DNA from 2 places in the Collinsella sp. TF12-2AT genome. Region 1 is predicted to be linked to the other one. Evidence: riboswitches for the same ligand, from Rfam matches in the RefSeq annotation. Region 1 holds a riboswitch; the other holds the start of a gene.
The links. A riboswitch is a leader RNA that binds a small molecule or an ion and turns the genes downstream of it on or off. The one in region 1 is predicted to bind thiamine pyrophosphate.
Positions count from the first base shown of each region.

Region 2: it holds a riboswitch for thiamine pyrophosphate, as region 1 does, so the genes downstream of both, thiC (phosphomethylpyrimidine synthase ThiC) here and thiM (hydroxyethylthiazole kinase) in region 1, are expected to answer to the same signal.

Region 1 covers NZ_QSQK01000001.1:139,983-145,958, forward strand. Annotated here, with positions in the region: gene DXD24_RS00555 (5-methyltetrahydropteroyltriglutamate--homocysteine S-methyltransferase) at 1-97, opposite strand, end outside; gene DXD24_RS00560 (LysR family transcriptional regulator) at 253-1,149, opposite strand; gene DXD24_RS00565 (HAD-IIB family hydrolase) at 1,160-2,068, opposite strand; TPP riboswitch at 2,232-2,342, shown strand; gene thiM (hydroxyethylthiazole kinase) at 2,394-3,233, shown strand; gene DXD24_RS00575 (thiamine-binding protein) at 3,237-3,578, shown strand; gene DXD24_RS00580 (thiamine phosphate synthase) at 3,575-4,270, shown strand; gene DXD24_RS00585 (patatin family protein) at 4,488-5,357, opposite strand; gene DXD24_RS00590 (EAL domain-containing protein) at 5,677-5,976, shown strand, end outside.
Region 2 covers NZ_QSQK01000010.1:45,292-51,267, forward strand. Annotated here, with positions in the region: gene DXD24_RS07525 (TIGR02452 family protein) at 1-438, shown strand, start outside; gene DXD24_RS07530 (SGNH/GDSL hydrolase family protein) at 514-1,173, shown strand; gene DXD24_RS07535 (pentapeptide repeat-containing protein) at 1,253-1,864, shown strand; gene thiD (bifunctional hydroxymethylpyrimidine kinase/phosphomethylpyrimidine kinase) at 2,010-2,840, opposite strand; gene thiC (phosphomethylpyrimidine synthase ThiC) at 3,019-4,353, opposite strand; TPP riboswitch at 4,345-4,461, opposite strand; gene DXD24_RS07550 (hypothetical protein) at 4,524-5,039, shown strand; gene DXD24_RS07555 (YaaA family protein) at 5,080-5,889, opposite strand.

The sequences.
Region 1 (5,976 bases):
CATAGGCGGCACGGGCGTCCTTTACAGCCTGCGGACGAAGAAAACTGCCGACGATATCGGCACGAAACGGCGCGTTCGGTTGAATCGAAGTGCTCATAGATATCTCCCTTTGCATTGGTTGCTTTACTGGGACAGAGTATGAGCGCTCATATGGACATCGTAAAATATATGTTTATAACAGTTTGATATAGACGCTTCCTATATCAGTTTGGACTGCCATAAAGAGATTTGACCCGCGCAGAACGCAGCAGTCTAGATGTGCTGACGAATCGCTTCGATATAGGCCTGCCCGTAGCGCGTAAGTGTCGTGTTCTTGCGCGTGATGATGCCAATCTCCATGTACTCGTCTACATCGAGCGGAATCGAGATAATACCGGGGCCGTTAAGTTCATGGCTGATCACGCCCGAACACACCGTGTAACCGTTAAGGCCCATAGCTAGGTTGAACAGCGTCGCACGGTCGCGCACGCGGATATTCTTGCGGCGCTCAAAGGTCGAGGTCAGCTCCTCGGAATAGTAAAACGAGTTGTAGCTGCCCTGTTCATAGGACAGGAACGGGTAGTCTTCCAAGTCCTCGAGCGTCACACTCGAGCGACCCGCCAGCGGATGGTCGGAGCACACAAAGACATGCGGCGTAGCGCAGAAGAGTCCTTCGAATACGAGCTCGTTGGCCGCCAGCATGCGCTCGATGACCTCGCGATTGTGCTCCGACAGATACAGGATGCCGAGCTCGCTTTTCATATGCGCGACGTCCTCGATAATCTCGTGGGTCTGCTCCTCGCGCAGGGTAAAGTCGTAGCGCGCGGCATCGAACTCGCGGATCACATCGACAAATGCATTAACGGCAAAGGAATAATGCTGGCAGCTCACACTAAAGTGCGGCACCTGCTCGGACGTGCCTTTGTACTTGCCCTCGAGCAGGTCGGCCTGGTCGAGCACCTGGCGCGCGTAGCCCAAGAAGGTCTCGCCTTCCTCGGACACAATGACGCCCTTGTTGGTGCGCTCAAAGATGTGTACACCCATCTCGTTTTCGAGATCGCGAATTGACGCGGTAATCGAAGGCTGCGACACAAAGAGCCGGCGCGAGGCCTCGGTGATGCTGCCGCATTCGGCAACTTTGACGACATATCTGAGCTGCTGGAGCTTCATGGCTTTCTCCCTAGACGTTCGTGACGTCGAAACCCGTCGCGTCCATCTGACGCATAAACGACGGCATCTCCCCCGTCGCGGCGCAGGCGGCAATCTGATGCAGAGCCCCGGCAACCGCATCATCTGCCGCAGCGCCGATATGCCAGCGCGCGGCAGCCGTGACGGCCTCGTTGGCATTGGCGACTGCAACGGAATTGGGAACGGCATCGATCATGGGCAAATCGTTATCGGAATCGCCGAATACGGCCACATCGTCGGGCGTCAGGCCCAAAGCGCGCGCCAGCTCCAGCGCAGCACAGCCCTTGTCCCAGCCGGTCGGAAGAACGTCGAACAGGCGCACGCGGTTGTTGGGAAACACGAGCGAGAGCTCCGGCACCTCGACGGCAACACGCTCGCGCAGCTCGGCGAGCTCCTCGCGCGAACGGGCACTCCAGATATTCGCCTTGTATACCGGGGCATCGTCAACGACAGGGCGACAGGGAGCCTCTTCGCCCTTGAGCCACGCGTTGCCGCCTGACTCCATGGCGCGACGCACACGCTCGGGATCGCTTGTCACGCAATAGGCGTCGTTGTCCCAAAAGTCATCACCCAGACGGTAGACCTTCAAATAGGTATCGTCGGTCTCTTGCTCCAGGTAGTCGGCCAGGCGCATAAGGGCATCGTTATCAGTTGCGCGCGAGGCAACCGCCTCGCCATCGACAAACATCACCTGGCCGTTGCAAAACGCACCGGTCGAGAAGCACTCGGAGCGATTGCGGAACATCCAGCCCATCGCGGACGGCTGGCGACCCGAAACCGGGCCAAAATGCAGGCCCGCCGCCTGCATGGCATGAATGCCCTCGATGGCGCAGTCGCTGGCGCCATCGTGTCCAGCAGGAATCAGCGTATCGTCCATATCGGTCAGCACAAGTTTGATCATAAGGTCCCCTCGGTCATTCTTTATCCCGTCTATTGTAACGACCTGCCAATAAGGGACAGGTTTATCTTGGCAGGTTTTATCTGGGAAAATGCAGCGCCCCTGTTGCCACCTGCCAAAATAAACCTGTCCCATATTGGCAGGTGCGCTAGTATAGGGAACAACAGATTCGATGCGGGAGTGCCGGCGGTGCAAACCACAAGGCTGAGAGGGCATAGGGCCCAATCCTTTGAACCTGTCAGTTAATGCTGGCGTAGGGAGCATGCCGCCTTTACAGGGGCGCTGTCTATGCACAGCGCCCCTTTTCTATGCCAAGGAGGCATGTGCAGTGATTGATTCGGAACAGCTTAAGCAACATATGGTCAAGGCCGTAGAGGAGATTCGAGCCACCAATCCGATGGCCGGCTCCATCACCAACACGGTGACGATCGACTTTGTCGCCAACGCGCAGCTCGCCGTGGGCGGTTCGGCCGCCATGGTCTATCTGCCCGACGAGGGCGAGGCGCTCGTTGCCGGCGGCGCCGCCATCTATCTCAACATGGGCACGCTCTTCCCCATCTACGAGCAGACGATTCCCCGCGCGGCCAAGGCGGCACACGACGCCGGCAAGCCCTGGGTGCTCGATCCGGTGGGTCTGGGCATCGGTAGCCTGCGCACCCAGCTGGTAAACGAGCTCAAGCAGTACAAGCCCGCCATCGTACGCGGCAACGCCTCCGAGATCATCGCACTCTCCGGCCTGTGGGGTCTTGAGGGCGAGTCGGCCGATCTGAGCCGCGTACGTGGTGTCGATACCACCGACACGGTCGACGCCGCCCGCGATGCCGCCGTGGCGCTCGCTCGCCACACCGGCGGCGCCGTTGTGGTCTCGGGCGAAGTCGACCTGATTACCGACGGCACGACCGTGGCCAAATCCCACGGCGGCAGCCCGCTCATGTCAAAGATTACCGGCTGCGGTTGCTCGCAGGGCGGCGTGCTGGCCGTGTACGCCTGCGCTGCCGATCCGTTTACGGCAGCAGTCTGCGGTACCGCCGTCTACAACGTCGCCGGCACGCGTGCCGCCGCCGTCGCCGATGCCCCGGCAAGCTTTAAGGCCGCCTTTATCGACGAGCTCTACCGCGCAACCGCCCAAGACATCGCCGATAACCAACTCGAGCTCGAGGAGGCATAAGCCATGTCCGAGCCCGCAACCAATGCCGGCATGAACACGCTCGTCGCCGTGGCCATCGCCCCGTGCGGCACCGGCGATGAACTGTCCGCCGAGGTCGCCGAAGTCGTGCGCGTCATTCGCGAGAGCGGCCTTCCCAACCGCACCACCTCGATGTTCACCGAGATCGAGGGCGACTGGGACGAGGTCATGCAGGTCGTGCGCGACGCGACCTTTGTGTTAGCGAGCAAGGGCATCCGAACCGAAGTCGTGCTCAAAGCCGATATTCGACCTGGATTTACCGACACCATGACCGGCAAACTCGAGCGCATGGAAGCGCAGATCAAAAAGCAGGAGGAAGCACGATGAGCATCCGCGACAACCTTGATATCTCGGCCTATCTGGTACTCGGCCCCGAAAATACCCTCGGACGCCCCGTGGGCGATGTGGTGGCCCAGGCACTCGACGCCGGCTTTACCTGCATCCAGGTGCGCTCCAAGGTGGCAAGCGCCCGCGAGATCATTGCGCTGACCGGCGACGCCGCGCAGGCAATCGCACAGGCCGGCAAGACCGGTCAGGTCGCCTTGCTGATCGATGACCGCCTTGACTGCGTACTCGCCGCACGCGAGCAGGGCATTGCGGTCGACGGCGTGCACGTGGGCCAGAGCGATATTCCCGTCGAGGTCTGTCGCAAGCTGCTGGGCCCCGACGCCATCGTGGGCCTTTCGGCCCGTTGCGAGGAAATGCTCGAGTACGTCAAGACCGCCGACATGAGTCTGGTCGACTACCTGGGCATCGGCCCGCTCCACGAGACCGAGACCAAGCGCGACTGCGGACGCGCAGCCGATGGCTCCATCATCACCAAGAGCTTTGAGGACCTGGCCGCACTCCACGCGGCAAGCCCCGTGCCCATCGTGGTGGGCGGCGGCGTTAAGACGGCCGACTTGCCGCAGCTCAAGGCAACCGGCGTCGACGGCTTCTTTGTGGTGAGCGCCGTCTGCAGCGCCGACGATCCCTACGCCGCGGCCAAGGAGCTTGTCGACACCTGGCAGCAGGCATAGGCATAGGCCGAGCAGCTGCTCCGCGGCCTCATATCTTCAGCAACGGAAAGCGCATCCCAGTTTGGACCTCCATTCTGGGATGCGCTTTCCGTATAGAGGGCCAGTGGGAAACTGCATCCCATTCCAGACGCGGGACGCCGTTTCCAAAACCCTCCCGTCCGGGAAACTGCATCCCGTTCTGGGCGCCGATTCTGGGACGCGCTTTCCGCCGCAGCCCCTACCCCGCCAGATACGTTTCCAGCGCCGGCAAGGTCGCCTCCGCATCACGACGACCGACCTGGTAGATGCGCTCGAGCTCATCGGGCTCGCGGCACAGCGACGGCACCTTTACCGATTCGCTCGGCCGTACCACAAAGACCTCGCCGGCCGCCTCGCGACGCGCCAGGTCATCGAGCGTGGCATTGTAGACCTCATGCCGATGCTCAAGCGCTGCGACAAACTCCGGGTAGTGACGGAACACGCGCCGCAGCATGGGCATCACGCTGTTGGGCTGCTTTACAAAGCCCGCCGGCTGCGTCAGCACCACCACGTTGCGGTCATAGCCCTGCGCAAACAGCCAAGCACTGGGAATGGAATCGGCCACGCCACCATCCAGATACTTGCGGCCCTCAATAGCAACGGGACGCGTTGCCACAGGGATCGCCGATGACGCCCGAATCCACTCGATATCGCGCTCGTCGCCATACGGCAGATCGTGATAGACGGCCTTGCCCGTCTCGATATCGGTACACACGCACGTAAACCGCATGGGGCAGGCACGATATGTCTCCAGGTCGATGGGATCGCGCTCGACGGGCACCTCGTGATAGGCAAAATCGGCATTGAACATGTCCCCTGTTCGCAACCAGCTCGTTACACTCGCATAGCGCTTGTCGGCGCAATAGGCCTTGTTGTAGCGGATGGCACGGCCGATCTGGCGCGATTTAAAGTTGTAGCCAAATGCCGCGCCCGCCGAGACACCCACCATATGGTCGCAAGTTAAGCCGCACTCCATCCAAACGTCGAGCACGCCCGCCGTATACATACCGCGGTAGCCGCCTCCCTCGAGCGCAAGCCCCACCGTGCGCGTCGTATCCGGCTGTGCCATGTGACCATCTCCGTTCCTGCGTTTTAAAACGGGACAAGTATACCCGTCAACATATATCGACTCAGTCGCATTTTTCATGCGCACCCAGGCGTTGCCGTTTGGCGAATAATAGCCGCCCACAGCATGTGCGCCCATATATAATTGTGCACTGTTGTCTATACTACTCAGCTGTTATCAACAGCGAACATTAGCCGGCAAAGTAACTCAACAACGCAGCAAGGCGGGGGCCTGGATACACGCAAGGCGCCGAGCAACGACGCGTGTACACTACGAGCTCGCCCGACGCCATCCGCCCCGACCTCAGAAAGCCGCTTACAACATGGACACCGCCAGCAATTACACCGAAACGCTCGAAAAGACCGTCCGTGACCTTCTCGAGCGTCAGGATGATCTGATTAGGACGGCCTTTACCGACCAGCTCACCGGACTTGGCAACCGCGGCGGCTTTGCCCGTTCCCTAGAGGAAATCTGGGAGCAGGAACTGCCCGTGACCATGGCGTTTATCGACATCGATAACCTTAAGCACTGCAACGACGTCTTTGGGCATGACGAGGGCAACCGCTATATCTTGCAGGTAAGTCTCTATCTCAAGCTGTATATGAAAGTGGACGAGGCGGCG
Region 2 (5,976 bases), on a different contig from region 1:
GTGATCGTGGCCGCCGCGCCCAACGTTAGGAGCGCCCGCCAGGAGTATCGCGTGAGCGACGATGCTCTGCTGGATGCCCTGCGCGACCGCATTCGCTTTGTGCTCGCCATCTGCGATGAGCTTGGTCGCGAGAAGCTCGTGCTGGGTGCTTGGGGCTGCGACAACAACGGCTTTGATGCCGAGGCCGTGGCCGAGCTCTTCCGCAAGGAGCTCGCGTCGGGCGACTTCAAGGTCAAGCAGGTCTTCTTTGCCGTGCCCTCTACGCGCTGGGACGAGGACTTCGCCAAGTTCGAGCACGTGCTGGCAAACTTCCCCGAGCGCAACGAGGAGTCCTATGCTCAGGTTGCCGCCCGTACCGCAGCCGCCCGTGCCGCCGAGCAGGCTCAGGCCGCTGCCGAGGATGACGAGGATGACGACGACTGGCGCAAGTACCTGTAAACGGTGCGCGTGATGCGATATACCGAGCCGACGGGGGCTGCTCCCGTCGGCTTTTTATTGAGTGGGGAGCTTACGATGAAAAACGTTCTGTGCTTTGGTGACAGCAACACCTATGGCTATGATCCGGCGGGTATGCGCGACGGCACCGCAGTGCGCTATGCGCGGGATGTGCGCTGGTGTGGCGTGGCGCAGCGTGATCTGGGCGAGGGCTGGCATGTGATTGAGGAGGGGCTCAACGGCCGCACGACGGTGCGCGACGATATGTGCCATCTGGACACCAACCTCAACGGTATTCGCGCGCTTCCGATGCTGCTCGAGGCCCATAAGCCGCTGGACGCCATTGTGATCATGCTGGGCACCAACGACTGCAAGACGGTCTTTAACGTGACAGCTTCCGATATCGCCCGTGGCGCCATGGCGCTGATTCGCGCCGTCCGCGCGTTTCCGTGGACCGACGCTGCGCCTTGCCCGCGCATCCTGCTGATGGCTCCTATCAAGATTAAGCCGCAAATCGCCGATGTGTATATGACCGACTTTGACGAGCATTCCGTTGAGGCATCTGAACATTTTGGCGAGTACTATGCGCACGTGGCCGAGCAGTTTGGCTGCGACTTTTTGAATGCCGCCGAGTTTGCCGAGCCGGGCGATATCGACTATCTGCATATGATGCCCGAAAGCCACGAGAGCTTGGGACATGCCGTGGCAGCCAAGCTCCAAGAGATGCTCAGTGAGTAGCGCGACCCCAAGCCACCGCAAAGGGGACAGGCACCTTTGTGGTGGTTTTGCCCGGGTAAACGAACGGATTGGCTGCCATATGGGCATGGACGAGCTCATCGACCTCTTTGCCGAGGGCGATGAGCTCGTCTCCAATACCGCTTTCGAAGATTTGGATCTTGCCTATGACGTTGCGAACGGCGCGACCTTCGATGGCGTCGTGTTCCGGTCTTGCGAGTTCGATGGTGTTGACTGGAGCGGCTCGACGTTTCGTGACGTGGTGTTTCGCGGTTGCCGCTTTATCCGCTGCAACATGGAAGGCTGTTGGCTCAATCGCTGCGACTTCGTCGATTGCTCGGCACCGGGACTCAACTTGCTCAGGGCGCGTCTGTCGAGTGTGTCGTTTACATTGTGCGATTTGAGCTATGCGAACCTTTCGGAGGGAAACATTGGCCCCATGGCTGCGCGTGACACGCGTTTGACCGAGGCCGCACTCCAGGGGGCAAAGCTGGGGCAATTGCGCTTGGACGGCTGCGACCTGACGCGAATCGATGTGTTCAAGACGCCGCTTTCCGGCGTGGATGTATCGTGTTGTACGTTCGCGGCCCCTGTCGTCTCGGGCGACTACCATGAGCTGCGTGGCCTGACGGTTAATGCCGAGCAGGCGTTGGCACTCTCGGGCCTGCTCGGCATCCAGCTCGCCGACGAATAGGCGCCCCGGTCCTTTGCTCGACCGCTATCTAAAATCAAACCGTCGCAACATCCGATGATTTTTCGCGTTTGCACGATTTTCATCGAATGTTGCGACGGTTTTTGGTGCAAGGTAGCCTGTCTTTTTTTGGCAGGTTACTGGCTATTTAGTACTGCCACATGTGGTTGACGGGGCCGGAGCCTTTGCCCATGTCAAAGCCGGCGGCCAGAGCGCCCGTTAAGTAGGCCTTGCCGGCGTTGACGGCATCGGCAAGATCCATGCCCTGGGCCAATGCGCAGGCGATGGCGGATGAAAGCGTGCAGCCGGTGCCATGCGTGTTGCCGGTCTCGATGCGCTTGTGGCGGAACCACGTGGTGAGCGGATCGCCCATATGGTTGCCTTCGTTATCGAGTGGCGCGGGTTCGGCCAATACATCGTTGGCCTCGTTGACAAGATGCCCACCCTTAACGAGGGATGCGCAACCAAAGCGGCGGGTGAGGAGCATGGCGGCATTTTGCTGCGTGCGCTCGGAATCGATCTCGTAATCGAGCAGCGCCATGGCCTCGGGAATATTGGGCGTGATAACGGTCGCCAGTGGGAACAGGCAACGAGTAAGCGCCTCGGTGGCATCCTCGGCAATGAGACGGGCGCCCGAGGTGGCGACCATGACGGGGTCGACAACGATGTTTTGCGCATCCCATGCGCTCAAGCGGTCGGCGATAACCTCGATAATCTCGGCAGAGGAAACCATGCCGATTTTGACTGCGTTGGGGCGGATATCGTCAAAAACGGCATCGATCTGCGCCGCGACAATATCCGGGGAGATGTTCTGCACGGCGGTGACGCCCAGTGTGTTTTGCGCTGTGATGGCGGTGATGGCCGTCTCGGCATACAGGCGGTGCGCTGTGATGGTCTTGATGTCGGCCTGAATGCCGGCGCCGCCGCTGGAATCGGATCCTGCGATGGACAGGACGGCGGGTACCTTACTGCGATCCATGTTCGCTCCCTTGTCCGGTCGGAATCAAATGGGTCTTTAAGCCTGCATTATAAAGATGCCCGGGCCGGCTGTATGCCGATCCCGGGCGGGTGATGCAATCTTTACGCAAATGTAAGCAAATGTTCACATGTCAACAATTGACGAGCACCTTGTTGCCGATTGTGGCTCCAGTGACGCGTTAATCCTCCATGCCAAGATCGATCGTCGTGCCCTCGAACACCTTGTTGACGGTACGGACGGCGCACATCTTGCCACACATGGTGCAGGTGCCCTCGGTGGCGGCGGGGGATTCCTCGTAGCGCTTCTTACCGGTGACCGGATCGAGAGCACACTTCCACATGGCATCCCAGTCGAGCTTGCGGCGTGCCTGGCCCATCTTGTCGTCCATGTCGCGGGCGTGCGGCACCTTCTTGGCGATATCGGCGGCGTGCGCGGCAATCTTGGTGGCCATGAGGCCATCGAGCACGTCCTGGGCGTTGGGCAGGCACAGGTGCTCAGCCGGCGTCACGTAGCACAGGAAGTCGGCACCGGAGCTGGCGGAGATGGCGCCGCCGATGGCAGCGGTGATGTGGTCGTAACCCACGCCGATATCGGTCACCAGCGGCCCGAGCACATAGAACGGGGCGTTGTGGCACAGACGCTTCTGCAGTTTCATGTTGGCGGCGATCTCGTCGAGCGCCATGTGGCCCGGGCCCTCGACCATGACCTGGACGCCGGCGGCCCAGGCGCGCTTGCACAGCTTGCCCAGCTCGATCATCTCGGCGGTCTCGGTGGCGTCGTTGGAGTCGTAGAGACAGCCCGGGCGGCAGGAGTCGCCGAGCGAGATCGTCACATCGTACTCGTGGCAGATCTCGAGCACCTCGTCGTAAAACTCGTAGAAGGGGTTCTCGTTGCCGGTGACCTCCATCCAGCCAAACAGCAGCGAGCCGCCGCGGCTGACGATGTTCATCAGGCGGCCGGTCTCCTTAAAGGTCTTGATGACCGATTTGTTGATGCCGCAGTGGATGGTCATAAAGTCCACGCCGTCCTCGGCGTGTGCGCGCACGACCTCGAGCAGGTCGTCCTTGGTAAGCTTGACCAGCGGCTTTTCCATGTAGCCGATGGCGTCGTACATGGGCACCGTGCCCACCATGAGCGGCGTCTCGTCGATGAGCTGCTGGCGGAACTGGCGCGTCTTGCCCGAGTTGGAGAGGTCCATGATGGCGTCGGCGCCAAAGTCCTCGGCGATCTTGACCTTCTTCCACTCCTCGGCGGCATCGGCCTTGTCGCCCGAGATGCCCAGGTTGACGTTGACCTTGGTGGCCAGGCCCTCGCCGACACCAAAGGCGCGCATGCCCTTTTTGATATGCACGATGTTGGCGGGAATGGCGATGCGGCCGTCGGCCACGCGCTCGCGGATGTACTCGGGGTCGCGATGCTCGCGCTCGGCGACCTCCTTCATCTGCGGTGTGATCTGCCCGGCGCGGGCGAAGTCGATTTGCGTGACGAGCTTGGGCTCGGTCTGTGTGCTCATTGGCACGGCTCCCTTCGTTGGCATTACCCATATCAGGTTTGCGGGTCAGGGCGGGCGCGCCCAATCTCAGCCTGTCGTCTTGTCCTGCAAGCTCCCCGTTATGTCATGGGCTCAAGTATAGCCTGAATGGGTACGATTGGGCCAACGAGCGTGCCTGTGGGGAGGCGAACATGGAAGACAAGCATCTATATCGAGAGACGCAATGGGATGTATCGGCCGAGGAAAGCCGTGCGCACCATGGCCTTGTCGCGATTGGCTTTGCGGTGCTTGCCGTGCTGGTGATTGCCTTTTGTATCTGGACGTATGGTGGTCGCGGCGGCGCTGCCTGGGAGTTTGAGGCCGACGATGCCCTGCCGATCATGACGGTGAAGGTCGCTGGTGGTAACACGGTGGCCGCGCCGGGCGACTATTGGTATCCGCGCGACGAGTTTGTGCAGCTGCAGCTGAGCGGTGGCTCCATTCCTGGTGAAGAGATCGAGCGCGTGACCTTCGATGCGTCGCTTAAGACGCTGTCGGTCGAGCTCAAAGATCAGGGGGACGTTCCCACGACCATGGACATTGCGCTGACGGAATGGCGCCTGGAGCCTCCGACGGGTGTTGCGGTGTCCGAGGTTGAGCATGTCAAGATTACCTATCAGGACGGCTCGACAAATGAAATTGCCAAAGCCGACGGCTTGGCGGAATAGACGCCGTGCCTAGGCGGCACATTCAAAAGTAGCGGTGATCCTACAAGGCCTGTTCGTTCAGGAAGACCAAAGTGTTTTTATTTGAAAGCTCGGGAAAGTGGCGATAACCAACGTCGAACGCGGTGAGCCCGCTTACATCCTCGAGCTTGTTTTCTGCCATCCAGCGCACCATGGAGCCGCGTGCCTTTTTGCTGGCGGTCGAGCGCTGGATGGGCTTGCCGTTGCGGATGCCTTCGCCAAAGAGGCATGTGACGACCGTGGCATCGGTGGTGAGGCGGGGCAGAACGGCTTTGGCGTATTCCGCGCTGGCGAGGTTGACGATCGTAGCGTTGGAGCCTGCCGGAGCGATGGCCCGTGCGAGCTTGTCGCCCCAAAACGCATAGAGGTCTCGGGCATCGTCGACGGCAAGCTTCGCGCCCATCTCCAGCCGATACGGTTCAACGGCATGAAAGGGGCGTACGCATCCGTAAAGGCCCGATAGGATCCACAGATGGTCTTGCAGCCATGCGAGCTGCGCGGAATCCATCACCTCGGGTGCCATGCTCTGGTATTGAATGCCGTGATAGGACATGACGGCAGGGGAGAGGTGACGGGCGAGTGCGGGATTGTCGAGATCGCCGTTTTTCAGGATGGGCCCAAACTCATGCAGGGTGTTGAGGCAAGGCCCCAGCAGTTTGTCACTCACGTTCCAGAGCGCCTGCAGACCTCCGCTGCCTTCATTCCGCTCGATATCTAGCAGTGCGCGGTGGAGGCGAGCCGTCTCGTGCGCAAAAGGTGGAATGCCCAGGACTTCAAAAGCATCTTGGGCCGCACGCATCTGCTTGGCGGGCGAAATGATGACCTGCAGCATGGACTCTCCTCTGCCAAAAAGGAAGTTGCGGTGGAATACGGTCTGTTTTGGCCGTTTATGGGCCAGTTTAGTCCGTATTTCACCGCA